2 linked regions of the Skermanella sp. TT6 genome follow. Each later gene encodes a partner of the first gene's protein in a complex. Links are inferred from orthologs where the notes say so. Each region holds a gene or a part of one and is shown on either strand. Other genes may lie near its edges.

Region 1 (14,383 bases):
GGGCCGGCGGGCTGATACGGACCGGTGACCGCCACCAGGAGCCGCCATGACGATCGATGAGTTGATCGAGAACTTCGAGTTGTTCGACGAGTGGGAGGACCGGTACCGCTACGTCATCGATCTGGGGCGCGGCCTGCCGCCGCTGGAAGACCGCTACCATACCGACGCCTTCAAGGTGGAAGGCTGCATGAGTCAGGTCTGGCTGGTGCCTCTGCCGTCCGAGGAACGCCGCATGCGTTTCGCCGCCGATAGCGACAGCGCGATCGTGAAAGGTTTGGCGGCGGTCCTGCTGACCGCCTACTCCGACCGCACGCCGGAGCAGATCCTGGACACCGATCTGGAAGCCATCTTCGCCCGGATCGGCCTGGACCAGCATCTCAGCCCCAATCGGCGCAACGGCTTCTTCTCGATGGTGGAGACCATCAAGGCTTCCGCCAAAGCCCGGATCGCCGCCCGGGACTGACGCACCCGTCAGCCTTTGCCGCCGGCCCGGGGCACCGGGCGCCAGTCCGGCGGAGCCAGCTCGAACCCCGCGAACTCGAACGCCGGCGCCACGGTGCAGCCGACCAGCGTCCAGGCTCCGAGCGAAACCGCGGTCTGCCAGGCACCGGCGGGGACGACGGCCTGGGGGCGCTGCCCCTGGGCGAGCGCCGGTCCCAGATGCATCGCCTCGGCGTCGTGGCCGTTCGGCGAGATCGTGAGGGCCAGCGGCCCACCGGCGTACCAGTGCCAGATTTCCACCGCATCGACCCGGTGCCATGCGGAAAATTCGTCCGCCTGCAGCAGGAAATAGATCACGGTGCAGGCGCCGCGCGAACCGTCCGCCGGCCTGTCTCGGAACGTCTCGACATAATGCCCGCCCTCGGGATGCGGCTGCATCCCGAGAAGACGGATGATCTCCGCGGCGGAGAGATCGCCGATCGGCGGCACCGCGCGCCCTCAGGCCGCCGGAGGCTTGGTGGCCGCGAAGCTGTCGCGGGCGCTTGCCCCGTCGAACCAGGCGCTGAGGGCCGGCCGGCCCTGCCGCCAATCCTCGTGACCGAATCGGAAATCCAGGTATCCGAGCGCCGCGAGCACGGCCAGGGTCCCGATATCGGCCCGGGAGCCGAGTTGGCCGGCCTCCTTCTCCAGCAGGTCGAGGGAGCGGGCGACGGCCCGGCGCTGCCGCTCCATCCAGTCGGTCGAGCGGATCTGCTCCGGCCGATTGCCTTCGAGTCGCCGCAGGATGGCGGCGTCGCAGATGCCGTCGGCCAGCGCCTGGAACCGCAGGGCCGCCCAGCGCTCCTTGCCCGGCGGCGGGAACAGCCGCCCTTCGCCGCCGGAAGCCAGGCTGTCCAGGTATTCGCAGATGACCGGGCTGTCGAACAATGCGGTGCCGTCCTCGACGACCAGGGCCGGAACCTTGCCGAGCGGATTGTCGTCGGGAAGGTCTGTCTCCGGGCTCCAGGCGTCGGTCTTTTCGAGTTCGACCCGGTCCGCGAGGCCCAGTTCATGGATCACCATCATGACCTTGCGCACATAGGGCGAGGTCGCGCTGTAGCGCAGCTTCATGTCGAGTCCTTCCTGGATTGTCTTCTTCGTTGGAACGCGGCGGATGTCAGAAACTATCCTTGCGGCGGCGAATCTCGGCGAAGACCTCGGCCGGATCGGCGCCCGCGAGGCCGAGTTCGGATGCGAGGCCGGAATCGTCGGCACGCAGGAACGGGTTGGTCGCCCGCTCGACGCCCAGAGTCGTCGGTATGGTCGGCTTGCCGGCATCGCGCAGCACGGCGATGTCTGCGGCCCGCTCCTTGAGGGCTGGATTGTCCGGATCGATGCTGACCGCGAAGCGGGCGTTGGACAGCGTGTATTCGTGGCCGCAATAAACCCGCGTGTCCGCCGGCAGGCCGCGCAGCTTCAGGAGGGAGTTCCACATCTGCGCCGGAGTGCCTTCGAACAGCCGGCCGCATCCCAGCGCGAACAGCGTGTCGCCGCTGAACAGGGCCGAAGCGTCGGGGAACCAGAAGGCAACATGGCCGCTGGTATGGCCCGGCGTCTCGAAGACGCGGACCTCGTGGGAGCCGAAATGGTAAGTATCCTCGTCGGCGACGACCACGTCGAGTTCGGGGATCCGTCCGCGATCGGCGGCGGGCCCGATGATGGTACAGCCGAAGCGCTGCTTCAAGACGCCGTTCCCGCCGATATGGTCGGCGTGATGATGGGTGTTGAAGATGTGCGTCGGACGCCAACCTGTTCTATCCAATGCTGCGAGCACCGGTCCGGGCTCGCCGGGATCGACGATGCCGACGGCATCGCTCTGGGGATCCTTGAAAAGGTAGACGTAGTTGTCGCTGAGCGCTGGGATGATCTGGATATCCATGACGAAGAGGTTACCCCATGGCCGTGGGTCAGGCAAAGCCCCGGGCATGACCCCGGCTGTTGTTTCGTGTTAGACTCCGGTCACAATGTATACCGACGCCATTGATCTGCGCGAGTTTTACGAGAGCAGCCTGGGACAGGTAGCCCGGCGGATGATCCGCCGGCGCGTCCGCGAGCTGTGGCCGGACGTCCGCGGCCAGGTGGTCCTGGGCGTTGGCTATGCCGCCCCGTACCTGCGCCCCTTCCGGGACGAGGCGGAGCGCACCATAGCCCTGATGCCGGCGTCGCAGGGCGTCGTCTATTGGCCGGCCGAGGGCCCGGGGCTGTCCGCGCTCGCCGACGAGGCGGAACTGCCGCTGCCGGACATGTCGGTCGACCGGGTGCTGCTGGTCCACGGCCTGGAATGCACCGAACAACTCCGCCCCATGATGCGCGAGATCTGGCGCGTCATGGCCGGGGGCGGCCGGCTGCTGGTGGTGGCGCCGAATCGACGCGGCATCTGGGCGCGGATCGACCGGACGCCGTTCGGCCACGGCAGCCCCTATTCGCCGTCCCAGCTGAAGCATGTCCTTCGGGAGAACATGTTCGTCCCGGAACGCTCGGCCCGCGCCCTGTTCATCCCGCCGATCCGCTCCCGCTTCCTGCTCGGGTCGGCCCCGGCCTGGGAGGAGATCGGAGAGCGCTGGTTCAAGGCCTTCGCCGGCGTCTATCTGCTGGAAGCCAGCAAGCAGATCTATGCCGGCGTGTCGCGCAAGGTGGTGCGCCCCAAGAAGCGCCGCCTGATGGTGCCTATTCCCTCGGGCGCCGGTATGCCGGGCGCCGCCGGCGCCGCCCATGTCGAGCATGTGGACGGCGTGCCGGCGGCGGCTTGCGAGGAGGTTGGCGAAGCGGCCGACTACGCCGACTTCCGTGACTTGCCGACCGGCGCCGGCAGGTAGGGCGCCAGGTATCGGCCGGTGTAGCTGCGCTCCTCCCGCACGACCTTCTCGGGCGGGCCCTCGGCGACGATGTCGCCGCCGCCGGTGCCGCCCTCCGGGCCGAGGTCGATGATCCAGTCCGCGGTCTTGATGACTTCCAAGTTGTGCTCGATCACCACGACGGTGTTGCCTTGGTCGACCAAGGCGTGAAGCACTTCCAGGAGCTTCCGCACGTCCTCGAAATGCAGGCCGGTGGTCGGTTCGTCCAGGATGTAGAGGGTGCGGCCGGTCGCGCGGCGGCTCAGTTCCTTGGCCAGCTTGACCCGCTGGGCCTCGCCGCCGGACAGCGTGGTCGCCGCCTGCCCGACATGGATGTAGCCAAGGCCGACCCGTTCCAGGGTCTGCATCTTGTCGCGGATCGACGGCACCGCCTTGAAGAACTCGGCGCCTTCCTCGACCGTCATGTCCAGCACGTCGGCGATGCTCTTGTCGCGGTACAGGATCTCCAGCGTCTCGCGGTTGTAACGCTTGCCGTGGCAGACATCGCAGGTGACATAGACGTCGGGCAGGAAGTGCATCTCGATCTTCAGCACGCCGTCGCCCTGGCAGGCCTCGCACCGGCCGCCCTTGACGTTGAACGAGAACCGGCCGGGGCCGTAGCCGCGGGCCTTCGCCTCCGGCAGCCCGGCGAACCAGTCGCGGATCGGCGTGAAGGCGCCGGTATATGTCGCCGGGTTGGACCGCGGCGTCCGCCCGATCGGCGACTGGTCGATGTCGATCACCTTGTCCAGGTGCTCGATGCCGTTGATCGCATCATGTTCAGCCGGATGTTCCCGCGCGCCGTTCAGCTTGCGCGCGAGCGACTTGTAGAGTGTCTCGATCACCAGCGTGCTCTTGCCGCCGCCCGACACGCCGGTGACGCAGGTGAAGGTGCCGAGCGGGATCTTCGTGGAAATATCGCGGAGGTTGTTCGACCGTGCGCCGACGACTTCCAGGAACTGGCCCTTGTGGCCCTTGCGCCGCTGGGCCGGCACCGGGACCGCCTTGCGGCCGGTCAGGTAGTCGGCGGTGATGCTGTCGGGGTTCTGCATCACCTCCTCGGGTGTGCCTGCGGCGATCACCTGGCCGCCATGGACGCCAGCGGCCGGCCCCATGTCCACGAGGTAGTCGGCGGCCCGGATCGCGTCCTCGTCGTGCTCGACCACGATCACGGTGTTGCCGATGTCGCGGAGCCGGCGCAGGGTCTCCAGCAGCCGGTCGTTGTCGCGCTGGTGCAGCCCGATCGACGGCTCGTCCAGCACGTACAGGACGCCCGTCAGTCCCGAGCCGATCTGGGAGGCGAGCCGGATCCGCTGGCTCTCGCCGCCGGACAGCGAGCCCGAGTTGCGGCTGAGCGTCAGATAGTCGAGTCCGACATTGTTGAGGAAGCCCAGCCGCTCGTTGATCTCCTTCAGGATCCGGTAGGCGATCTCCTGGTCCTTGGGGCGGAGGTGCTGGTTCAGTTCGCCGAACCATTCGCCGGCCTTCAGGATCGACATCTCGGCGACCTGGCTGATGTGCAGGCCGCGGATCTTGACGGCCAGCGCCTCCGGCTTCAGGCGGGCGCCCTTGCAGGCCTCGCACGGCTGGCTGGACTGGTACTTGCCCAGCTCCTCCTTGACCCAGGCGCTTTCCGTCTCCCGCCAGCGCCGCTCCAGGTTGTTGACGATCCCCTCGAACGCCTTGTTGGTCTCGTAGCTGCGCAGCCCGTCGTCATAGCGCATGGTCACCGGCTTGCCGCCGGAGCCGTAGAGGATGGCCTGCCGGACGTCCTCGGGCAGGTCCTTCCAGGGCTTGGCGGTCGAGACCTTGTAGTGGCGCGCCAAGCTTTCCAGCGTCTGGGCGTAGTACTGCGAGGTCGAGTTGGCCCAGGGCGCGATGGCGCCCTTGTCGAGGGACAGTTCGTCGTTCGGCACGACCATCAGCGGGTCGAAATACAGTTTCTCGCCCAACCCGTCGCACGACGGGCAGGCGCCGAACGGGTTGTTGAACGAGAACAGCCGCGGCTCGATCTCCGGGATGGTGAAGCCGCTCTCGGGACAGGCGAACTTGGCGGAGAAGGTGGTCCGCTCGCCGCCGTCCGCGTTCTCCGCGAAGGCGAGGCCGTCGGCCAGGCCCAGGGCCTGTTCCAGCGAGTCGGCGATCCGGTTGCCCAGCCCCTCGCGCACGACGATCCGGTCGACGACCACCTCGATGTCGTGCTTCAGCTTCTTGTTGAGGGCAGGAGCCTCGTCGATCTCGTACAGCTCCCCGTCGATCTTCACGCGCTGGTAGCCGCGCTTGGACAGGTCCTGGAGTTCCTTGCGGTACTCGCCCTTGCGCCCGCGCACGATCGGGGCCAGCAGCAGCAGGCGCGTCCCCTCCGGCATGTCCATGATCCGGTCGACCATCTGGCTGACCGTCTGGCTTTCGATCGGCAGGCCGGTCGCGGGCGAGTAGGGGACCCCGACTCGGGCGAACAGCAGCCGCATATAGTCGTAGATCTCGGTCACGGTGCCGACGGTGGAGCGCGGGTTCCGCGACGTGGTCTTCTGCTCGATCGAGATCGCGGGCGACAGCCCCTCGATCGAGTCCACGTCCGGCTTCTGCATCAACTCCAGGAACTGGCGCGCGTAGGCCGACAGGCTTTCGACATAACGTCGCTGCCCCTCGGCGTAGATGGTGTCGAACGCCAGCGAGGATTTGCCGGACCCGCTCAGGCCGGTGATCACCACCAGCTTGTCGCGCGGCAGATCCACGTCGATGTTCTTCAAATTATGTTCCCGCGCGCCGCGGACCGTGATAGATTTGTTCATGAGATGTTCTTACCAGGAAGACCGGTCGAGGGGAAGCGACAAACCACAGACATATGTGCGATGCGGGAGCGAATTGCGACTCCCGGCTCGGCAGATCTGAGGTGCGAATCCCGGGACGCGGATCGGGCGGCCGGGGGCGGAACGGGAGAGACGAGGCCGGCCGTTGCGTTCCGGACCTCTCCCGCCTACGGTATGGACATCACCGCGCCACCGGCGGATCAGGAGTTAGAGAGACCATGAACGTATGGACATTCAGCGGCCGCGTCGGCGCCGATGCGGAATTGAGGACCACCCAGAGCGGCGAGAAGGTGCTGAGCTTCCGGGTGGCCAACGACGTCGGGTTCGGCGACCGCAAGACGACCCAGTGGGTCGACTGCTCCATGTGGGGCAGGCGTGCCGAATCGGTCGCCAACTATGTAAAGAAGGGCGACAAGGTCGTGGTCAGCGGCGAACTGAAGCTGGAGGAGTTCCAGCGCCGCGACGGCACCCCCGGCTCCAAGCTTTCCGTCCGCGTCGCCGAGATGGACCTCGGCAGCAAGCAGGGTGAAGGCGGCGGAGGCGGCTACGAGGGTGGCGGCGGCTACGGCGGAGGTGGCGGCGGCGGCGGTTATGGCGGCGGCGACCGGGGCGGCTCGGGCGGCGGCAGCCGTGGCGGCAGCAAGCCGGCTTTCGACCAGGATCTGGACGACGAGATCCCGTTCTAAGCCGCCGACCATAGGCTGAACGACGCGAGCCGTTTTTTTTTGGGGCTCCCCCGCCTGGGCGGGGGAGCTCTTTCCATTGGTTCCGGGTTGACCAACCGGCGGGGCTGTGGCTGTTTCGCCCCGGACTTCACCGCACGGAACCAGGATCGGCCGGGAGTTTGCGACCTTATCTGTTCATCCCGGCCCTCGGGCTGGTTCTGGCGGCTTTCGCCCTCAATGCGGCAAGCGTCTTCCCGAACGGCTTCGTGGAAGACGACGGCTATTTCTACAGCAGGATCGCCTACAACATCGGTGTCCACGGCCTCTCCAGTTTCGACGGGGTGTCGGTCACCAGCGGCTATCATCTGCTCTGGGGATGGCTGCTCGCGGCGATCAGCTGGACAGTCGGCCTCGTCACGCCCTTGATCGCGGTCCATCTGTTCGCCCATCTCGCGGCTTTCTACAGCCTGATCCTGCTGGCGAGCTGGGAAGCCGCGCGGCGGCCGGTCGCGGCGGTCGCGGTCGCGGCCCTGCTGCTGACCTCCAGCGCATTGATGGAAACGGGACTGCTGGCACTGCTCCTGGCGATCCTTTTCAGATCCTTCCTAGCCGAGGATGACGAGCGGGCTCCGGTCCCGATTCCGATGGTCCTGCCGGCCGGTCTCGTCCCGCTCGTCCGGATCGACGCCGCCGTCATCATGGCGGTCCTGGTCCTGTACCTGCTGATCCGCCGACGGCGGGCCGGCATCGTCCTGGCCTTGGCGGTCGCGACCGGCTGCGTCGCTCAGTTCGCATTGATGAAGGGGATATTCGGCGAGTTCTATTCGGTGTCCTCGTTCCTGAAGGTCAGCGCGGATACCCATGACACCGGCCTGATCGCCCATATCAGGGACAATATCTTCGCGTCGTCCGGGCAGCTGGCACGCTTCGGCTGCTTGGCCCTGTTGCTCGCCTGCTGCCTGGTCACCATCACCGGGGCGGAGACCCGCGAACAGATGATGCGGCGCACGGCCGTGGTGGCTTCGGTCCTGGCTTTCTTCATGCCATTGCTCGTCCTCGTCGATGTCCGAAGCTGGTACTTCGTCGTCCCGTTCCTCGGCCTTGTCGTGGTGGCCTGCCAGCCGTTCCGGACCGGCCGGGAGCGTTCCGGGACATCCTGGGACCTCGCGCTGGGACTGGCGGCGCTCTTCCTGGCGCTCAACCTTGCCGGCCGCGTCCAGTATTATGCCGGTTTCCGCGCAGACCAGCTCGCCAGCGCCGAACTGATCCGAGCCATCCATCTTTCAGTCCCCGCCGCCGCCCGGATATACCAGATCGACGGCAGCGGGTTCGTCGGCTATTTCGCCGACCGGACCCTGATAAACGGCGACGGCCTGGTGAACAGCTACGACTACGCCCGGCGGCTGCGGTCCGGTTCCCTGGGTGGATACCTGGAAGAAATGGATGTCTGCTACCTCGTGACCAACGTGGCCGAGCCGCCGGTCGATCCGGGTGCGGCGGTCATCGGGATCGGCGGTCTGGTCGTCAGGCGCGGCGAGGTGGACCACGTCTATTCCCGGCCGGACCGGAACGTGAATCCCTATGCGAGGTTCAACCTGTATCGTCTCCGGCGCGCCGATTGCCTGTGATATTCAAGATCGGAACCAAGCCATAAGGAGCCCTGTTGTCGGCCCATGCTGCATTGCAGCGCACGCTGTTGCGATGCTTTCCTGGCAACCGATAACATCGAAGGGTTTTTCCAATGCCTTCACATCCCGACTTTCCCGTCGTCGTGATCACGGGAGCTTCGAGCGGTATTGGACGCGCGACGGCCCATGCCTTCGCCCGACAGGGTGCGACGGTGGTACTGGCCGCGCGGCGCGCGGAAATGCTGCGCGAGGTGGAGCGCGAATGCCTCGACCTGGGGGGAAGTGCCCTGGCTGTGCCGACCGACACGACCGATGAGGACCAGGTCGAGAGACTGGCTTCGAGGGCGCTGGAGCATTTCGGCCGGATCGACGTCTGGTTCAACAATGCCGGGGTCGGGGTCTTCGGCAGGTTCGAGGATATCCCGTCCGACGTCTGGCGCCGGGTGATCGAGACGAACCTGTTCGGCTATGTCCATGGCGCCAAGGCGGCGATGCGCCAGTTCCGCGCCCAAGGCCACGGCGTGCTGATCAACAATGCCTCGATCGTCGGCCGGCTGGCGAAGCCCGACTCGACGGCCTACGCCACCAGCAAGTTCGCGGTCAGGGGCTTCTCCGAAGCCTTGAGGCAGGAAGTGCTTGATCAGCACGATATCCACATCTGCACGATCCTGCCATCGGTGATCGACACGCCTTTCTTCCACCACGCCGCCAACTTCAGCCATCATCGCGTGCGCGCCGCTCCGCCGGTCTATACGCCGGAAAAGGTGGCGCGGACCGTGGTCGGGCTGGTCGAGCATCCGCGCGCCGAAGTGATCATCGGCGGGATCGGCAAGGTCGCCGCTATCCAGAAGCGGCTCGCTCCGTCCCTGATGACCCGGATCAACGGCCGGGCGCTGAACTATGGCTTCCTCGCGGACGAGCCGAGCGACGAGACGACCGGAACGCTGTTCGAACCCATGCGGGACGGGCAGGGCGTCCATGGCGGCTGGCGGAAGGGCTACAACAACGGCGGCGTTCCGTTGGCCGCCCTGACACTGCTGGCGCTGCCGATCGGGCTCGCCTTCCTGCTTCGCGGCCGGCGGGCCTACTGACCGCCCGCTCCGCGACATCAAATCAAGCAATCTTGCCGTGTGTTAGAGACGATCTGGCGATTGCATCTGTTGACGGTCCATCGATGCCTCGGCCCGGTGACGGATCGGGGCACGGCAGGACTTCAATGAACCATAAAGAGGACGCCGAACATGGCTCGCTACACCATCGTGACGATGTTCCGGGATCGGGACGTCATTGGCACCGTGCAGCAGGAACTGCGCAATTCGGGCGTGGACCTGCATGATGGCCAGATGCTCGACCGCGACCAGGGTGACGTCGAGAGCGAACTGGTTCGCCGCCGCGTCGACGGTGGCGATATCCGCCATTACATGCGCGGCGTGGAAAAGGGCTATCCGCTTCTGGTAGGGACCGTGGACGAGGCGGACCTTCAGCGCGCCGTGGACATCCTGGACAACCACGGTCCGGTGGACATGCGTGACGGCGCCGGTCTGGGCGCCGGTGACGCCGACACGGTGACGGACCGGACGGCATTCGCCTCCGGCGGCCAGACCTCCGATACCGGGCTTTCGGCCGCCGCGAGCGGCCTGCGGGACGTGAACGAGTCCGCCGACATCGACCGCCGGACCGGCACCGCCGAGCAGGAAGAGGTGATCCCGATCGCCGAGGAGGAACTCCGGATCGGCAAGCGGGCGGTGGAGCGCGGCGGCGTCCGGGTCCGCAGCTACGTGGTCGAGACCCCGGTGGAGGAGTCCGTGCGGCTCCGCGACGAGACCGTCCATGTGGATCGACGCGCGGTGGATCCGAACCGACAGGCGACCGACGCCGACTTCCAGGAGCGCGTCGTCGAGCTTCGGGAGACCGACGAGGAAGCGGTCGTCAGCAAGCAGACCCAGGTCACCGGGGAAGTGGTCGTCCGCAAGGATGTCGAGGAGCGGGAAAAGACCATCTCGGACACGGTTCGCCGCACCGAGGTCGACATAGACAAGGGGCCTGTCCGCTAAGGCACGGGTTCGTCCAACGGCGCGAACGACTTATGGCGGAGGCTTGGGCACCTCCGCCATATCCATGGGGACAGTGATCGCGAACATCGATCCATGATCGGGCCGGGAGCAGACGGACACCGGGTGATCGAGCAGGGCCGCGGTCCGCCGGACGATCGAGAGGCCCAGGCCGACCCCTCGGAAGTCCGCCTGCTCCATCTGGTCGATGCGCCGGAATTCCTCGAAGATGTCCTCCAGCCGGTCGGCGGGAATGCCGATGCCGGTGTCCCAGACCTCGATGCGGATATGCCCGCCGCGGCGGCGGCAGGCCAGAAGGATCCTTCCCTCGGCCGTGTAGCGTACCGCGTTCGCCAGCAGGTTGGCGATGATCTGGTGCAGCAGCACCGGGTCGCTGAGGATCGCCCCGTCGCACCGGCGGACCGTGAGTGTCAGGCCGCGGTTGCCGGCGAGCGGGCGGAACTCGTCGCCCAACCGCTCGAGCAGTTCGTCCAGGGCGAAGGAGGCGGGACGGGCCTGGACCGCCCCGCTCTCCAGCCTCGACAGGTCCAGGAGGCCCGCCAGCATCCGCTCGCCGGACTGGTGGGCCTTCATCAGGTTGCGCACCAGCTCATGATCGGGCGTTCCGGCGAACCTCTTGTCGAGCAGGTCGATGAACAGCCGCATCGCCTGGAAGGGCTGCCCCATGTCGTGGCTTGCGGCGGCCAGGAACCGTGTCTTGGCCTGATTGGCGCGGTCGGCCTCGTCGCGGGCTATGCGGAGGTCGGCGGTGCGCTGTTCTACCTGGCGCTCCAGGGTGCCGAGAACGGACGAAAGCTCGTCGGCGAGATGGACCTTGTCGAGCCTGAGCAGCAGCATCTCGCGGATCCACCGGTTCAGCTTCCACGCGGCGGTCCACAGGCCGCATGTGAATACCAGCCCGAGCGCCGCCATGCCGAGATTGACGTTGCTGCCTTCCACAGCCAGGCGGACGACCAGGGGCAGCATGCACGGCAGCAGGAACGCCGTCACCACCGGCATCAGCGGCGAGAGGGTCGCGACCGCGCCGGCGGCCATACCGCCCAGCACGAAGGCGACGAACATCCGGTAGATCAGCGGCTCGGGCATGAGCAAGACCAGGCCGAACCCCCAGATGAAGCCGGACACGCCGGACGCGAGGGCGAGCCTGGGAACCATCCGGTCGGGTTCGAGGCGCACCGCCGCGTCGCGCCCCAGCCAGTTCAGTTGCGCGAAACGGAGGCCGGTCAGGCCGATCAGCAGGCCTGCCCACAGGATGGCATGGCCCGGCCTCACCGCCGGTGAGAGGACCAGTACGACCAGAACGGGGTTGGCCAGGTTCGCGAACAGGACAAGGGGAAGTTGCTTCACGACCAGCGAGACCTGCTCTCGTCGGACATCGAAAGGCTGGCCATTCCGGTCCGTGCCCCCACTGGCCTTGCCCATCGCGCCGCTGCCCCGTTCGTGACATCGGCTTTGATCATACAATGCCGAATAATCGCGGTGATCTCTTTTTTGACAGACTTCCTTCGCCGCGATCCGTCACGGCGGTGACGGCTCGGTCGCGGCGGCGGGGGCGATACGCCGGCCGGTCCAGTCGGCGAGACGGACGACCTTGCTCCTGTCCGAAACGATGCCGTCCACCATGTCCTGCATGTCGGAAACGACGGTGTCGACCTCGTCCATGGTTGCCGATACGCTGGCCGACAGGTCGTTGATCTCCCGTATGTGATTGCCGATCTCGACCATGGAGTGCCGGGTCTCGCCGGCGATGCTCCGGGCCGCCGAGGCCGCGGGGGCGAAACCCTTGCCGGACTGGGCATGGCGTGCGGTTTGGATCATGCTGTCGAGAGCAAGGAGATTGGTTCGCGCCGCGATGTCCTGCGTGGCCTGCGTCGCCTTCGCGATCCGGCCCAGGCTGCTGTTCAGGGCGCCGAGCGTATTCCGGACCCGCTCCCGCAGATCGTCGAAGCGCTCCCGGAACGGCACTGCCGGAGCATCGGGGGCCGGCGGACAGGGCTGTCGTCGGCGAACGATCCAGATGACGGCGGCGCCCAGGCATGCGACCGCGGTGGTACCGCCGAGCGATGCCGCGATCGCCGCACCATGGGGCATTCCGGCCAGGACGAGGACGCCGCCGAGGGTCGACGCTGCCACGCTCCAGACCGCCAGGACCAGCAGGTTCCGCCAGGGCACCCCGTGAGCGCCTTCCCTGCGCATCGACACCCTCCGTTCTCCGGCATGGTGCCGGCCGCACATGCCGGAGAGTGTAGCGCATATTCTTTCTTAAGGGTTAATCATGAAGGGAAGAGTAGCGCCAGTGGGCTATGGCGGTCATCGGTCGATCTGCTAGGTTCGCGCCGGCCGGTATCGAGATCACGGGCAGGGCTGGTCATTCGCCGTAATCGTCCATGCCGGAATAGATGCGGTTCCGGCCTATAGCAGTTTCGCATCCACGCAGTTTGGGTGTTCTAAATAAATATAAAATACCATATGAAGTTTTGGTTAACACTGCTTTGGGGTGGTCGGTTATTGCTCGAAATTTGTTATGAACCCGAATGCCTATGACCTTCATGATGAGCGAGAGGATTTGATGAGCATCATCAGCAAGACCGTCATCCGCAGCGCAATAGCCGGGCTTGCCGGCATCGTGCTTGGGTCTTCGGCATATGCGCAGAATATCTCCGGCGCCGGCGCCACCTTCCCGTTTCCGGTCTATTCCCGCTGGGCGCAGGCCTATCAGCAGGAGACCGGTACCAGCATCAACTATCAGGCGATCGGCTCGGGCGGCGGCATCCGCCAGATCAGGGAGCGGACCGTAACCTTCGGCGCCTCCGACAGTCCGCTGAAGCCTGAGGAGCTCGAGCAGGCCGGCTTGGTCCAGTTCCCGATGATCATGGGCGGCGTGGTTCCGGTCGTGAACATTCCGGGCGTTCAGCCCGGCCAGCTCAAGCTCGACGGGCCGACCCTCGCCAATATCTATCTGGGCGAGATCACGAGCTGGGACGACGATGCCATCAAGGCGCTCAATCCCGACCTTCAGCTTCCCAGCCTGGCGATCGCCCCGGTCTACCGCTCCGACGGGTCGGGCACCAACTTCCTGTTCACCAACTACCTGAACCAGGTCAGCGACGACTTCAAGCAGCAGGTGGGCAGCGCCACGTCGGTCCAGTGGCCGACCGGGCTCGGCGCCCGCGGCAACGAAGGCGTGGCGGCCCAGACCGGGCAGACCCGCGGCGCAATCGGTTATGTGGAATACGCTTACGCCAAGCAGAACAACATGACCAACGCGCTCCTGCAGAGCCAGAGCGGCGAATGGGTCGAGCCGAGCAGCCAGAGCTTCCAGGCCGCTGCCGCGTCCGCCGACTGGAGTTCCAGCCCGGGCTACTACGTCATCCTGACCAACCAGCCAGGCCCCCAGAGCTGGCCGATCACCGGCGCCAGCTTCATCCTGATGCACCGTCAGCCGCAGGACCCCGCCGCTGCCCGGTCGGCTCTCCAGTTCTTCGACTGGGCCTATGTCAACGGCAAGCAGATGGCGGACGAGCTGGACTATGTTCCGATGCCCGACAACGTCGTCCAGATGGTCGAGCAGACCTGGACCGAGGACTTCGCCCAGGTGAACGGCGAGCCCCTGTGGACCGGCGGCAAGCGGTAACGAGAACGCCGACCTGGACGCGAAAAAGATGACCGACACCGCCATCAGGGCCCAGGGCCGCATCCTCAGCGGCAGCCAGGCCAAACGCCAGAGCATTCTGGACAAGGCATTCAAGTCCGCCACGGCGTTCTTCGCCCTGCTTGTCCTGGTGATCCTAGGCGGCGTTTTCGTCTCCCTGGTGCAGGGCGCCCTTCCGGCGCTCGGCGCCTTCGGGTTCGGATTCGCCACCACGGAGGTCTGGAACCCCGTCACCGAAC
Region 2 (15,052 bases), 150 kb from region 1 along the record:
CCTCGCCGCAATTCTCGGCGATCCAGTCGTCCGCGGCATCGAAGGAGCCGCTGACGACCACCAGCCTGATCCGCTCGTCGAACGGGACCCGGAAAGGGCTGTTCGCCACCAGCGTGACCTTGAGCCGGTACCGTTCGGCAACCCGATAGACCTCGTCCTTCACCGGACAGGCATCGGCATCGACATAGATGTGGAGCAACGTCCCGACCCTTCTTTTCGAATGCTTAACCGGCCCCGTTCTATCACATGGTATGCGATACGCGACGGGAAGACGGTCGGGCCGGTTGCCGGTCCTGGGTTTTGCGACGGTCCTTGCCGGGGCCGCGGCGATGCTCTTGTCCGCCCTCCCCGCCCGGGCGAGCCAGGCCGAGGCGCGCTCCGTGGCGCTTGCCGCCAACTGCAAGCCGGGCAAGATCGAGCCGTTGCGACAGATCGTCGGCGGAGCGGGAGAAACGGTTTACAAGGTGTCCTGCACCGGCGGGAAGTCCAAGGACGCCTTCGTCCTCGTCCAATGCCGGGTACACCAATGCGTCCTGCTGCGATGAGGGGATACCGCATGACCGACGCAGTTCCGCGTGTCGCGGCACTTCTCGCCGTCGGCGTGCTCGCCGGCTGCTCCCTTCTCGAAGGCCCGGTCGGCGTGGCCACCACCGGCGCTTCCGCCGTCCTGCTGGTGAATACCGGCAAGACGATCACCGACCATGCCGCGTCCTACGTCATGGACGAGGATTGCAGCCTGGTGAACTACGAGCGGACCCGCCATTACTGCCGCCCCTATCCCGAGGTGGTCACCCGGGTCGAGCCCGAACTCTACTGCTACCGGACCCTCGCCCAGGTCGAGTGCCATACCAGGCCGGAGCCTTACGGCAACAAGGAAACCCTGGTAGGGATCAGTCCCGCCTGGCCCCGCAAGGCGGAGCAGAAGCCCGAAAAATAATCGGATCAGGCCAGGGCGGATGCCTCAGGTCTGGTGCTTGCGCGCGTAGAGCGCGGCCAGCGCCCGCATGGTCTGCTGGTGCTTGGCGCCGGCCTTGGTCGGCGGAACCGGGTTGGTCGTCCCCAGCTTCAGCGCGCCGGCCGACCGGGGAGGCGTCGCGGCGGCCGGGCGCGGCGGCATGCCCTGCCCCATCATGGACAAGGCCTTGTCCAGCGCTTCCGGCGACAGCTGGCGCGGCGGCGACGGCCGGCCGGCAGGCTTCTGGAGCAGGGGCTTCGGGACCGCGGGACTCTGGACCGTCGGCGCCGGCGCGGACACGGCCGTCGCGCCGGAACCCGGCCGCGTGACCCGCTCGACCGTTCCGGTCACGATTCCCTTCAGGTACGGCGTGACCAGCCCGCGCAGCAGCCGGTCGTCGGCCTGGGCCCAGCCCAGGAGGATGTCCTGGGCGCGGGCGCGGCTACCCTGCGAGGCGACCAGGGCCTCCCGGATCTTGGCATTGGTGTAGCTGTCGGACATGGCTCGCCACCGGAACGGAACTCCCAGCGCCAGTCTTTCGCGACGCGGTTAACAAAGCGTCACCGCCACCCCCAGAAATCCAGGCCTTCGTCCATGTAGAACCGGCTGAGCACCATCTTGTGGACCTCCGACGCCCCGTCCACCAGCCGGGCCTGCCGGGCATAGCGGTACATCCACTCCAGCGGCGTGTCCTTGGAATAGCCCCTCGCCCCGCACAGCTGGATCGCCGTGTCCACCGCCTTGTGCAGGGTTTCGCTGACCTGGATCTTCGCCATGGAAACCTCCTTCCGGGCGAAATCGCCCTGGTCGAGCTTCCACGCCGCCCGCATGGTCAGGAGACGCCCGACCTCGATCGCCATGGCCGCCTCGCCCATCAGCCACTGCACGCCCTCGTGCTGGTGCAGCTTGGAGCCGAAGCTGTCGCGCTCCCGGACATAGGCCGCGGCGATCTCGGTCGCGCGCTTCGCCATGCCGAGCCATCGCATGCAGTGGGTCAGGCGCGCGGTGCCGAGGCGGATCTGGGTCAGCTTCAACCCGTCGCCGATGTTCATCAACACGTTCTCGGGCGCGATCTCCAGCCCGTCGAAGCGCAGCTCGCAATGGCCGCCATGCTCCTCCGGTCCCATGATCGGGATGCGGCGGACGATCTCCCAGCCGGGCTGGTCGGCATCGAACAGGAAGGCGCTGAGCCCCTTCCGGGAGTCGTCGGAGGTCCGCGCGATCAGGATGAAGTGCCGGGCGACCCCGGCCCCCGTGATGTACCATTTGTGGCCGTTGACGACCCAGCGGTCGCCCCGCCATTCGGCCCGCGTCCTCATCGCCGAAGGATCGGAGCCGGCGCCAGGCATGGGCTCGGTCATCGCGAAGGCGGAACGGACCTTGCCGTCGACGATCGGCTGCAGCCAGCGCTCCTTCTGGGCCTCGGTCGCGACCTTCTCCAGCACGATCATGTTGCCGTCGTCGGGAGCGGCGGCGTTGAACGCGACCGGGCCGAAGATCGACCGGCCCATCTCCTCGTACAGGGCCGCCATGCCGACGACGCCGAGCCCCACGCCGCCCCGCGACTTGGGCATCTGCGGCGCCCACAGCCCGGCCTCCTTCGCCTGGGCGCGGAGGCTGGCCAGGGGAGCGTCGGCGATGTTCTCGTGCTCGTCGTAGTTCGCCGGATCGGTCTCGATCGGCAGGATGCGCCGGGCGACGAAGTCGCGGACGCGGAGCCGGTAATCCTCGACTTCGGGTGAAAGCGTGAAATCCATGGAGGTTCACCAGAACAGTTGCTGAATTTCCTAGAGCGACCCGACCAGATGGCCGCCATCGACCGCCAGCACGCTGCCGGTCATGTAACGGCTGCCGTCGGACGCCAGCAGCAGCAGCGGCCCGTCCAGGTCCGCCGCCTGGCCCAGCCGCCGCTGCGGGATCCGCCGGATCAGGGCCTTGCCCGCATCGGTACCGAAGAACTCGCGGTTGATGTCGGTCTCGATATAGCCGGGCGCCAGCGCGTTGACGCGGATCTGATAGCGAGCCAGCTCCAGGGCCAGCTGCTTGGTCAACTGGACGAGCGCCGCCTTGGAGGTCGCGTAGGCGGTGACCTGCCCGCCCTGGCGCAGCCCGAGGATCGACGCGATGTTGATGATGCTGCCGCCATGCCCGAGCCGCACCATGTGCCGCGCCACCTCGGTCGCGACCAGCCAGGCGCCCTTCAGGTTGGTGTCGAGCACCCGGTCCCAGGACGCCTCGTCCTGGTCGAGCGCCGCCACCGTCTCGGTCACGCCGGAATTGTTGACCAGCACGGTGATCGGCCCCAGCTCGGTCTCGGCCGCCTCGACGGCGGCGCGCACCGACGCCGCGTCGGTGACGTCCAGCGGCACGGCGATCGCCCGCCCGTCGAAACCCTCGATTTCCTGGGCGACGGCCTTCAAGGCGTCCGGACGCCGCGCCGCCAGGGCCACCTTGGCGCCGGCCCGGGCCAGCGTGATCGCGAAATGCCGCCCAAGCCCGCCGGACGCGCCGGTGACGAAGGCTATATGGCCGGAAAGGTCTGTCGTGCTCATGGTTCCTGCTGCCGATTTCTTTTCAAATGCCGCCGGTGCCGGGAGCACGGCCGGGCATTTCGTTTGTTCTACTGGCGGAGGCTCCCTCGGTCCCCAGGCGGATGGTTGGACCTGAACTCCGAAAGGTCAAGCACCCTCGCAATCGGAACGCTCAAGAGACTATAATCAGCGCCATGATAGTGGAGATATATTCCGACCTGATCTGTCCGTGGTGCTACATCGGCAAGCGCCGGCTGGAACTCGCGCTCGCCGAGCGGCCCAGGCTGCCGCTGGAACGCCGCTGGCAGCCCTACGAGCTCAACCCGGACATGGCGCCGGCCGGGATCGACCGCGTGGCCTACCTCGCCGCGAAGTTCGGCGGCATCGAGCGGGCCCGGCAGGTCTACGGCGTGATCGAGGAGACCGCGGCCAAGGACGGCATCCCGATCCGGCTGGACCGCATCCGGCGGACGCCCAACACGCTCGCCGCGCACCGGCTGGTCCGGCTGGCCGGCCGGTCGGGGCTGGCCGACGTCATGACCGACCTCCTGTTCGACGCCTACTTCATCGAGAGCCTGGACATCGGCGACCGCGACGTCCTGCTGTCCAAGGCGGCGCAGGCCGGCCTCGACCCGGACCTGACCCGCGATTACCTCGCCAGCAACCTGGACGTGGCGGCGATCAGGGCGACGGAATCGGTCGCCCGGCAACTGGGCATACAGGCCGTGCCCTGCTTCATCTTCAACCGGCGCTATGCGCTCGCCGGCGCCCAGGAGCCGACCGCCTTCATGCCGCTGCTCGACCTCGCGGCGGAGGAGGTCGAGCCGGTGGCCCAGCAGGTCACCCCCCGCGCATAGGCGCGCGGCGGTCAGGCCGCCAGCTTGGCAAGGTCCTGCATCAGCCGCTGCACGCCCTTCACCCGCGTCGCCGTGTCGTCCCACGTGCGGGTATAGACCAGCTTGTGGTCCGGCCGCAGCTTCATGGTCGCGGCCTGCTTGCCGATGAAGATCACGAGCTGGTCCGGCCGGGCGAAGCTGTTCTTGTGGAACGACAGCACGGCGCCCTTCGGCCCGGCATCGACCCGCTCGACCCCGGCGGTGCGGCAGAGCTGCTTGATCGTCATGACGTTCAGCAGGTTCTCCACCTCGGGCGGCAGCGGCCCGAAGCGGTCGATCAGTTCCGCCGCGAAGCTGTCGATCTCGCTCCGGTCCACCAGTTCCGAAATCCGGCGGTACAGACCCAGCCGTACGTTCAGGTCCGCGATGTACGCCTCGGGGATCAGGACCGGCATGCCCAGGTTGATCGTCGGGGTCCAGGTGTCCTCGGCATCCGCCGACGTCCCGGCGCCGCTGCGGGCGGTCGCGACCGCCTCCTCCAGCATATGCTGGTACAGCTCGACGCCGACCTCCTTGATATGTCCCGACTGCTCCTCGCCCAGCAGGTTGCCGGCGCCCCGGATGTCCATGTCGTGGCTGGCCAGCTGGAATCCGGCGCCCAGGCTGTCCAGGGTCTCGATCACGTGCAGCCGCTGGGTCGCGGTGGCGGACAGCACGGTCCGGGGCGCATAGGTCAGGTAGGCGTAGCCCCGGACCTTGGACCGGCCGATCCGGCCGCGCAGCTGGTAGAGCTGGGCCAGCCCGAACAGGTCGGAACGGTGGATGATCATCGTGTTGGCGTTCGGCACGTCCAGGCCCGATTCGACGATGTTGGTCGCCAGCAGCACGTTGAACTGCCCGTCGTCGAAGGCCGTCATGACCTCCTCCAGCTGGGTCGCCGCCATCTGGCCGTGGGCCATCACGACCTTGACCTCAGGCACCAGTTCCTGAAGCCGCTCGTAGACCCGCGGAAGGTCCTCCAGCCGCGGGCAGACGTAATAGGTCTGGCCGCCGCGGTAGTGCTCGCGCAGGATCGCCTCCCGGATCACCACCGGATCGTAGGGCAGCACGAAGGTCCGCACCGCCAGCCGGTCCACCGGCGGCGTCGCGATCAGGCTCAGCTCGCGCACGCCGGCTAGGGCCATCTGGAGCGTCCGCGGGATCGGGGTCGCGGTCAGGGTCAGCACATGGACGTCGGCGCGGAGCTGCTTCAGCCGCTCCTTCTGCTTCACGCCGAAATGCTGCTCCTCGTCCACGATCACCATGCCCAGGTCCTTGAACTGCACGGTCTTGGACAGCAGCGCGTGGGTCCCGATCACGATGTCGATCGTTCCGGCGGCGAGACCTTCCTTGACCAGCTTCTGTTCCTTCGCCGACACCAGGCGGGAGAGCTGGCCGATCCGGACCGGCAAGCCGGCGAACCGCTTCTCGAAGGTGCGCGAGTGCTGGCGCGCCAGCAGCGTGGTCGGCACCACGACGGCGACCTGCATGCCGGACAGGGCGGCGATGAAGGCGGCACGCAATGCCACCTCGGTCTTGCCGAAGCCCACGTCGCCGCACACCAGCCTGTCCATCGGGCGGCCGGACTGCAGGTCCTCCAGCACCTCTTCGATCGCGCGGAGCTGGTCCTCCGTCTCGGGATAGGGGAACCGCGCCGCGAATTCGGCATAGATCCCGTCCGGTGCCGAAACGGGCGTGCCCCGGCGAAGCTCGCGCTCGGCCGCGATCTTCAGCAGCGCCTCCGCCATGTCCTTCAGGCGCTTCTTGACCCGGGCCTTGCGGCCCTGCCAGCCGACGCCCCCCAGCTTGTCGAGCTGGGCGCTGTCCTCCGACCCGTAGCGCGACAGCAGCTCGATGTTCTCGACCGGGAGATAGAGCTTGTCGCCGCCCTCGTAGATCAGCCGCAGGCAATCGTGCGGCGCGCCGGTCACCTGGAGCGTCTCCAGCCCGTCATAGCGCCCTATCCCGTGATCGACGTGGACGACCAGATCGCCCTCGCTCAGGCTCGACAGCTCGGCGATGAAGTTGGCGGACCGGCGGCGTTTCTTGGTCGGCCGGGCCAGCCGGTCGCCCAGGATGTCCTGCTCGGTGATCACCGCCACGTCGGGCGCGGCGAAGCCGGTCTCGATCCCCAGCACGATCAGCGCGGTGGTGCGCCGGTCGAGCCGCCTCGCCCCCTCCCAGCTCTCGCAGACCTCGACCCGCTCGATGCCGTGGTCGCGCAGAACGGTCAGCAGCCGGTCCCGGGCACCCTGGCTGTAGCCGGCGACGACGCAGCGCCGGTCGTGCTTCTGGAGCTCCTCGATGTGCGCCTTCAGCGCGTCGAACACGTTGACGTCGGGCTTGGCCCGGGCGTCGGCGAAGTCCCGGCCGCGCCGTCCGCCGGCATCCACCCCCGCCTGGCCCTCGGCCAGCGCGAAGGGCATCAGCTGGCCGACCGCCCGCGCGCCCAGCAGCGCGTTCCAGCCGTCCTCGTCCAGGTACAGCATCTCCGGCGGCAGCGGCTTGTAGACGGGATTGTTAGCCTTCTTCTCCACCGCCTGCAGCGTCTTGCGCGCATGATAGAAGTCGGCGATCTGCGCAAGCCGGGAATCCCGCGCCTCTTCCGCCTGCGGATCGAGCGTCACGACCGCGTCATGCACATAGTCCAGGATCGTTTCCATGCCGGAATGGAACAGCGGCAGCCAGTGCTCCATGCCGCCATGCTTGCGGCCGGCGCTGACCGCCTCGTACAGCGGGTCCTCGTCCAGCACGGCGCCGAACAGCTCGCGATAGCCCGAGCGGAACCGGGCGATCGACTGCTCGTCCAGGAAGACCTCCGACATCGGCTTCAGGGCGATGCCGTCGCGCTTCTCGGTGGTCCGCTGGCTCATCGGGTCGAAGGCGCGAACCCCCTCCAGCTCGTCGCCGAACAGGTCGAGCCGCAACGGCTCCTCGGTGCCGGGCGGGAACAGGTCCACGATGCCGCCGCGGATCGCGAACTCGCCGGGCTCGCGCACGGTCTGCGCGCGGGTATAGCCGTTGTGGGCCAGATAGGCTTGCAGCTTGTCCAGGTCGATGCGGTCGCCGACGCCGGCGCGGAAGGTGGCATGGGCGAACGTCCCGCGCGGCGGCACCTTCTGCAGCAGCGCGTTGACCGTGGTCAGGACAAGCCTCGGCCGCCCCTTGCCGGGCTCGATCAGGCGGGTCAGCCCCTCGACCCGGCGGCTGACGATATCGACGTTGGGCGACACGCGGTCGTAGGGCAGGCAGTCCCAGGCCGGGATCTGCACGAGCTCGATTTCGGGCGCGAAGAAACCAACCGCCTCGGCCAGGCGGGCCATCCGCTGGTCGTCCAGCGCCACGTGCAGCAGCCCGGAGGGGCCGCGGCGCTTCGCGATGTCGGCGAGGACTCGGGCGTCCTGCCCTTCCGGCGCACCGGCGATCAGCAGGCGGGACGGTTGGCCGGGGTCTAATTTGATCTTTATCAAGGGTCTGTTATCGAACCAGGAGGGTCAAGCGACGGTCGTCTTGAAATTGAACGCGATCAGCAGCCGCATCACGTCGTTGTCGTGCTCCGGCGGAACCGGCTCGCGCGCGGACATCCAGTTATAAAGATCGGGATCGCTCAGTTCCAAGAGGTGCTCGTACCGGTCCAGCTGCGCAGCATCGAATGCGGGCAGGTGCCGGTCGGCGAAACGGCCCAGCAGGATGTCAGCCTCGCGGGTCCCCCGGTGCCAGCTCCGGAAGGTCAGCCGCTTGCGCCGCACCTCGATCGTCTCTGCTGGCTTGGTGGTGTCGGGTCGTTCGGCGGAGCTGGTCATGATGGGCTCACTCTCAATGGCGCTGGCCCACCGATATAGCCCCCGCCACCCGTTCTGTCAGCGGCCTATCGGCATGTCCCCGGCCGGCAGGACGAAAGGCGCCGGCAGCCCGTGCCGGCGCCCCCGCCGCGGTTCGACGTTTCCAGGCGCTCCGCCGTCAGGCGCAGCGGACGTCCGCGAGGAAGCGGGCGACCTCGCCGCGCAGCCGCTCCGCCTCCAGGGCGAGGCTTCCCGCCGCATCGAGCACCTGCCCCGCGGCCGCCCCGGTCTCGCTCGAAGCCTGGGAGACTCCGACGATGTTGCCGGACACCTGCTGCGTCCCGGCGGCAGCCTGCTGGACGTTGCGGGATATGTCGCCGGTGGCCGCGTTCTGCTGTTCCACGGCGGCCGCCACGCTGGAGGAGATCTCGTTGATCCGGCCGATCGTCCGCGCGATCCCCTGGATGGCCCCCGCCGCGTTCCCGGTCGCCTGCTGGATCTCCAGCACCTTGGCCTGGATCTCCCCAGTCGCGCGCTCGGTCTGGGACGCCAGCGCCTTGACCTCGCTGGCCACCACCGTGAAGCCCTTGCCGGCCTCCCCGGCCCGCGCCGCCTCGATGGTGGCGTTCAGGGCCAGCAGGTTGGTCTGCCCGGCGATGGAGTTGATCAGCTCGATCACCTGCCCGATCTCCCGGGCCGCGTCGGTCAGGCCGCGCATCAGGGCGTCGGTCCGCTCGGCGTCCTGGACCGCCTGGGCGGTGATCCTCAGCGAGGTGGACATCTGCCGGCTGATCTCCTGGATCGAGGCGGACAGTTCCTCCGCGGCCCCCGCGACCGTGTTGACGTTGGTGGTCGCCTGCTCGGAGGCCGCGGCGACGATCACCGCCTGGTGCGAAGCCGACTCCGCCGTCCGCGACATGGCCCCGGCGCTGCGCTCCATCTCGGTCGCTGCGGACGACACCGCGTCGACCACGCCCTTGACGTTCGCCTCGAACCCGTCGGCCAGCCTCATCAGGTCGGCCTTGCGCTCCGCTTCGCTCCGGCGCTTGATCTCCTCCTGCTCCGCCTGCAGCCGCTTCACCTCCAGGCCGTTGGCCTTGAAGGTCTCGACCGCCCGCGCCATCCCGCCGATCTCGTCGCGCCGCCGGGTGAAATCGACCTGGACGGAGAGATCGTTACCCGCCAGTCGCTGCATGATCGAACTTAGCGACCGGATCGGCCGGGTGATGCTGCGGGCGATCAGGAAAGCCATCACGACCCCGATCAGCAGCGCGCCTCCCGCCACGGCCAGCCCCAGCGCCCGCGCCTGCTCCGCAGCACCCGTCATGTCGGAGAAGGTGCTGTTCTGGCTGTCCGTGCTGGCCTGGCGCAGCTGCCCGATGGCGGTCCCCAGGGCCTCGGCGGCGCGGATCCGCTCGGCACCCGCCGCCGCGAACCGGTCCGTCGCCGAGACGACGCCGTCGAGCGCCTTGCGATATTCGTCCAGGATCGCCGGCAGGGCGGCGGCGAACCGCTGGAGCCGGCGGCTGTCGGTCGTCGCCGCCGCCAACCCTGCCAGGGTCTCGGAGAACCGCTCGGCCTCCTTGATCGCGATCCCGGCGTCGGCGGGGTTGCGCGACGAGACATAGCGCGTCGCCGCCAGGGCGCTCGCCTGCCCCGCCTCGGCCAGTTTCGCCGCCAGGTCCGTGACCTCGGCCTTGCCGTCCCGCACCGCCGTGCCGACGATCGCGGACGTGGTGGTGCCCAGGCCGGTGGAAGCCTTGACCAGGGCCGAGACGCCGATGCGCCGTTCCGACACCGCGGCGACGCTCTGCCGGGCCGCGGCGTCATGGGCTTCCGCCGCCTTGACGATGCGACCGACCAGGGCCGCGTCCGCGTCCAGCGCCGCGGCGTCGAGCGTCGCGATGGCGGAGCCCAGTACCTCCAGCGCCTGGTTCGCGGCCGACAGGTCTCCGTCGGTTTCCGTCAGCGCATATTGCGTCAGGGCCCCACGGGCCCCTTCCATGTCGATCGACAGCAAGCCCGAGACGGTGGCCGCGTCGCTGACCGACCGCAGCCGGGCGATGCCGGCGGTCGTCTCCGCCGCGTTCCGGTCGGCGAAGAACGACAAGGTTCCCAGCAGCACGAGCAGAAGGGCGAATCCGCCCGAAATCCGCAACGCTATCGGAATGTTAGAAAGTCTTGGCCAGGCTGACATGCAAACTCCCCAATCCCGGCGGTCATCGCCGGCCCCTGTTACGGATCCGCGCGGCCACCCCCGTCCGCGCGGATGCCGGACTCACTGGACGTTCCTGATCCGCTCGACCTGGGCCGCGCCGAACTTCCTCTCGAGGTCGGGCATCGCCGGTGCCACGGCCTTGGCGAAGGCCGCCCGGTCGATCTCGGTCACGACCTGGAGACCCTGCTCGCGAAGGGTCTTGACGCCGTTGGCCTGGGCATCGGCCGCCGCCTTGCGCGACGCCTTACCGCCGGCCTTCGCGGCCTCGACGAAAGCGGCCTTGTCCTCGTCCGACATGTCCTCGAACGTGTCGATGCTCATCAGGAAGGCGGCAGGGTCATAGCTGTGGGCCGACAGGGTCAGGTGCTTCTGCACCTGGGCGAACTTGGCCGACAGGATGGTCGCGATCGGGTTCTCCTGCCCGTCGAACTGGCCGCTCTGCAGCGCGTTGTACAGTTCCGGGAAGGGGAGCGGAGCGACGTCGGCGCCCAGCGCCTTGAAGCCGGCGACCATCACCTCGCTCTGCGGCACCCGGAGCTTCAAGCCCTTGACGTCCTCCGGGGCGGAGATCGCGCGCTTGGCATTGGTGATGTGACGCATCCCGTTCTCGCCCCAAGCGAGCGCCACCATGTCCTGCGCGCGGAACTTCTCCAGGTATTCCTGTCCGATGTCGCCGTCGAACACCCGATGGGCATGCCCGGCGTCGCGGAACAGGAACGGGATGCCGAAGACGCCCACGTCGGGGACGAAGTTCAGCATGGGAGCGCCGGTCACGAAGGTCAGCTCGATCGTGCCGAGCTGCACCGCCTTGATCGCCTCGACCTCTCCGCCCAGGGCCGCGTTGGGATAGAGTTCGATCTTGTACCGGCCGGAGGTGCGCTTGGCGACCTCGTCGGCAAAGGCGGCCGCCCCGGCCCCCAGCTGGGAATCCGAGCCCAGGATATGCCCCAGCTTGAGCGTACGGGCTTGCTGTGCCTGGGCACCGTCGACGCTGAACAATAGAAGAGCGCTGGCGGCCAACGCGGCCACCCGAATATTTCCGAACATGACTAAAGACCCCTGATTACCTGATGCCTGTATAATAACTCTTCTTGGGTAATCCAAAGAATACATACAAATGGAATAAAAATGCTGGCTTCCATATGAAATTGGTATGGGCCTGCGTACCGTTTCAGCCTTCCAGGATTACGCCGATGCGCCCTGCGGCGGCCGTGATGTGGCGCGCCATGGCCGAGGATGCCGCCGCCGCGTCGCGATCGCCGAGGGCTGCCAGGATCGCCTCGTGCTCGTGGACGGTCTCCCAGATCCGGTCGTGATGGATGAAGGGCAGGCGCTGGATCTCGTCCATGACGCCGTTCACCGTGCGGAACAACTCCACGAACATGCGGTTGCCGCTGCACTCCACGATGGTCCGATGAAAGACGCTGTCGCACTCCGCGACCGCGATCAGGTCGCCGGACTCCACCGCGCGGCGCATCCCGTCCACCGACCGTCCGATCTCCGCCAGCGGCCCGGCGGCTGATTTCACGGCGGCCAACCCGGCGGCGCGCGGCTCCAGCGTCAGCCGGGTCTCGTAGACCTCATGCTGGGAGTAACGGTCGGCGAACCGCCATCTCGGCTCCGGAATCCTGCCCGCGGGACCACCGCCGGGCTCGACGACGAAGACGCCCCGCCCGACTTCCACCCGGACGAGACCCAGGGTTTCCAGCACCGAAAGAGCCTCGCGCAGCGACGCCCGGCTGATGCCGAGCTGTTCGGCCAGTTCGCGCTGGGCCGGCAGGCGCTCTCCCGGCGCCAGCGGTCCCTCCAGGATCATCGCCTGGATCCTCTGGACCGCCGATTGGGGCACCAGCATCCTGCCGCCGACCTTGTTCATCTCCAGGCTCCCGCTCCCGCGCATCCTTTTGTCTGCTTGACCCTAACCGGAAAAGCGGGTCCAATCCACTGGTCTGGCCGGTCAGACCAGTTGCGACGAACGACGACGGGCGGGCCGGCCCCGGGGATAGCCATCGTCAAGTATTGATGTGAGGAGACGAGATGCGCAGGACCTTCCTGAAGACGGCCCTGGTGGCCGCCATCGCCACCGCCGCGACTGCCATGACCGGCAACGCAATGGCCGCCGACCTGACGGTCGGCGCCAACATCGGCAACGTCCCGTGGGAGTTCCAGGACGCCACCGGCAAGAATGTCGGGTTCGAGATCGACCTGGTCGAAGAGATCGCCAAGCGCCTGGGCAAGTCGGTCGAGATCGTCAACATCCCGTTCAACGGCCTGTTCTCCGCCGTGCAGTCCGCGCGGATCGACATGGCGATCTCGTCCATCACGATCACCGAGAAGCGGCTGGAATCGGTCAGCTTCGCCCAGCCCTACTATGACAGCGACCAGTCGCTGACCGTCCTGTCCAAGAGCGGCATAGCCAAGGTCGAGGACCTCAAGGGCAAGGCGATCGGCGTCGATACCGGCTCCACCGGCGACATGTGGGCGACCCAGAACCAGGCCCAGTACGGTTTCGGCGACATCCGCCGCTTCGAGGGGCTTCAGCCCGCCATGCTCGACCTCGCCGCCGGCCGGCTCGACGGCTATGTCAGCGACATCCCCGCCCTGCTCTACTTCACCAAGGACAAGCCGCAGTTCAAGGTGGCCCAGCGCATCCAGACGGGCGAGCGCTACTCGATCATGTTCGCCAAGGACAGCCCCCTGGCGGCCCAGGTGAACGAGCAGATCACCGCCATGAAGAAGGACGGCACGGTCGCGGCCCTGCACGAGAAATGGTTCGGCGCCAAGCCGGAAGCGGGCACCAGCACCGCCGAAGTCATGGACATGCCCAAGCCCAAGTCCTGAACCCTGACGCATGGACATTGTCGATACCTTCTTTAACTGGAGCGTGCTGCAAAGCTCGCTCCCCCTGCTGCTGCTCGGGCTGGGCACCACGATCAGCCTGGGCGTCACCAGCATCGTGATCGGCCTCGTCGCCGGCCTGTTCATGGCCCTGCTCCGGATGTACGGGCCGAGGCCGCTGGCGGTCCTGGCGGTCGCCTATATAGACCTGTTCCGCGCGATCCCGATCCTCGTCCTGCTGGTGGTGATCTACTACGCCCTGCCCTTCGTCGGGCTGCGCCTGTCGCCCTTCGCGGCGGCCACGTCGGCCCTGTCGCTGGTCAGCTGCGCCTACGCGGCGGAGATCTTCCGCGCCGGCATCCAGGCGGTGCCGCGCGGCCAGTTCGAGGCGAGCCAGGCGCTCGGGCTCAAATACTGGGGCATGATGTGGTACGTCGTGCTGCCCCAGGCGTTCCGGCTGGTCATTCCGCCGATCACCAACAACTGCATCAACGTTATGAAGGACACCGCCCTGGCCTCGGTCGTCGCCATGCCGGACCTGCTGAAGCAGGCGACCCAGGCGCAGGCCCTGGCCGCGAACCCCACGCCGCTGATCGGTGCCGCCGTGATCTATCTCCTGCTGCTGCTGCCCTTGGTGCGGATCGTCGGCACGCTGGAGAAGCGTTTCGCCATCGGGAAAAGCCGGTGAGCGGCATCCCGATCGCCGCCCGCCCGCTGGATCCCGCCGCATTCGCTCCGTTCGGCGAGGTGATCCAGGCCGGCCTGGGCACCGTCAGCCGGGTGAACGACGGGCGCGCCGACCGGTTCGACGGCGTCGGCCGGCTGGAACGCAGCATGGGCGACACGGCGCCGACCATCGCCGTCTACCGCATCGACGCCTCGGACCTGCCCCACCGGGTCCCCCTGCTGGAGCGCCATCCCCTGAGCAGCCAGCTCTTCGTGCCGATGAACGCGGCGCGCTACCTCGTGGTCGCGGTGCCCTCCGACGCGGACGGACTGCCCGTCCCCGAACGGGCCGAAGCCTTCCTCGCCGCCGGGAACCAGTCGATCAACTACCGTCCCGGCGTCTGGCACTGCCCGCTCGTGGCGCTCGACCGGCCGGCCGACTTCGTCATGGTGATGGGCCGGGCCTTCGACGCCTCCGCCGATTGTGAATTCTTCGACCTGCCCGAGCCCATCGCGGTCGGGCAGGCGTCCTGACAGGAGTGTAGAGGCATGCTGCCCGCCCTCGATCTCGATTTCGTCCGTTCCCAGTTCCCGGCCCTGGCCGGCGACTGGGTGTTCTTCGACAATGCCGGCGGCTCGCAGACGCTGCGCGGGGTCGCGGACCGGATTTCCGACTATCTGCTGACCAGCAACGTCCAGCTCGGGGCCAGCTACGACGTGTCGCAGCGGTCCGGCGCGCGGGTCCGCGACGCCCACGCCGTGATCGCCGAGCTGATCGGCGCCTCGCGGCCGGAAGAGGTGGTGATGGGGCCGTCAACGACGGCGCTGATGTATACCCTGGCCGCTGCGCTGGCCGAGGGAATCGAACCGGGCGACGAGATCGTCGTCACCGACACCGACCACGAGGCCAATATCGGCCCCTGGCTGAAGCTCAAGGACCGGGGCGCCGTCATAAAGGTCTGGGCGGTCAACCCGGAGACGCTTGAACTGGACCTGGGCGACCTCGACGCGCTGATGACCCCACGCACCCGGCTGGTCTGCTTCACCCATGCCTCCAACATCCTCGGCACCATCAACCCGGTCGCCGAGATCACCCGCTTCGTCCACGAGCGCGGCGCCCGCGTGGTGGTGGACGCGGTGGCGCTGGCGCCGCACCGGGCTGTCGAGGTGACGGCCTGGGACGTCGA

What was found.
Region 2: the proteins of uvrA (region 1) and mfd are in contact, whole or in part, in a crystal structure (PDB 4DFC), measured with the Escherichia coli proteins. The link is inferred for Skermanella sp. TT6 from one-to-one orthologs.

Annotation. Positions count from the first base shown.
Region 1 is NZ_CP067420.1:3,009,161-3,023,543, reverse strand. The notes cover bases 3,054-6,419. They hold uvrA (excinuclease ABC subunit UvrA), read right to left. Parts: upstream 6,110-6,419; coding sequence 3,254-6,109; downstream 3,054-3,253. Other genes in these bases: IGS68_RS14255 (single-stranded DNA-binding protein), read left to right, coding at 6,346-6,419; IGS68_RS14265 (class I SAM-dependent methyltransferase), read left to right, coding at 3,054-3,296. Outside these bases: IGS68_RS14285 (SufE family protein), read left to right, coding at 47-463; IGS68_RS14280 (cupin domain-containing protein), read right to left, coding at 472-930; IGS68_RS14275 (glutathione S-transferase N-terminal domain-containing protein), read right to left, coding at 940-1,551; gloB (hydroxyacylglutathione hydrolase), read right to left, coding at 1,598-2,359; more of IGS68_RS14265, read left to right, coding at 2,445-3,053; more of IGS68_RS14255, read left to right, coding at 6,420-6,813; IGS68_RS14250 (hypothetical protein), read left to right, coding at 6,972-8,420; IGS68_RS14245 (SDR family oxidoreductase), read left to right, coding at 8,534-9,511; IGS68_RS14240 (YsnF/AvaK domain-containing protein), read left to right, coding at 9,662-10,474; IGS68_RS14235 (sensor histidine kinase), read right to left, coding at 10,505-11,839; IGS68_RS14230 (methyl-accepting chemotaxis protein), read right to left, coding at 12,011-12,688; phosphate ABC transporter substrate-binding protein PstS, read left to right, coding at 13,062-14,126; phosphate ABC transporter permease subunit PstC, read left to right, coding at 14,155-14,383. UniProt on the Escherichia coli protein: The UvrABC repair system catalyzes the recognition and processing of DNA lesions. UvrA is an ATPase and a DNA-binding protein. A damage recognition complex composed of 2 UvrA and 2 UvrB subunits scans DNA for abnormalities.
Region 2 is NZ_CP067420.1:2,863,727-2,878,778, forward strand. The notes cover bases 4,155-8,189. They hold mfd (transcription-repair coupling factor), read right to left. Parts: upstream 7,832-8,189; coding sequence 4,355-7,831; downstream 4,155-4,354. Other genes in these bases: IGS68_RS13545 (DsbA family oxidoreductase), read left to right, coding at 4,155-4,343; IGS68_RS13555 (FAD assembly factor SdhE), read right to left, coding at 7,856-8,164. Outside these bases: IGS68_RS13515 (YaiI/YqxD family protein), read right to left, coding at 1-199; IGS68_RS13520 (hypothetical protein), read left to right, coding at 336-545; IGS68_RS13525 (hypothetical protein), read left to right, coding at 557-937; IGS68_RS13530 (hypothetical protein), read right to left, coding at 962-1,456; IGS68_RS13535 (acyl-CoA dehydrogenase family protein), read right to left, coding at 1,516-2,712; IGS68_RS13540 (SDR family NAD(P)-dependent oxidoreductase), read right to left, coding at 2,743-3,507; more of IGS68_RS13545, read left to right, coding at 3,681-4,154; IGS68_RS13560 (methyl-accepting chemotaxis protein), read right to left, coding at 8,322-10,301; IGS68_RS13565 (DctP family TRAP transporter solute-binding subunit), read right to left, coding at 10,422-11,390; IGS68_RS13570 (FadR/GntR family transcriptional regulator), read right to left, coding at 11,533-12,237; IGS68_RS13575 (ABC transporter substrate-binding protein), read left to right, coding at 12,399-13,202; IGS68_RS13580 (amino acid ABC transporter permease), read left to right, coding at 13,213-13,887; IGS68_RS13585 (ureidoglycolate lyase), read left to right, coding at 13,884-14,399; IGS68_RS13590 (cysteine desulfurase-like protein), read left to right, coding at 14,415-15,052. UniProt on the Escherichia coli protein: Couples transcription and DNA repair by recognizing RNA polymerase (RNAP) stalled at DNA lesions. Mediates ATP-dependent release of RNAP and its truncated transcript from the DNA, and recruitment of nucleotide excision repair machinery to the damaged site.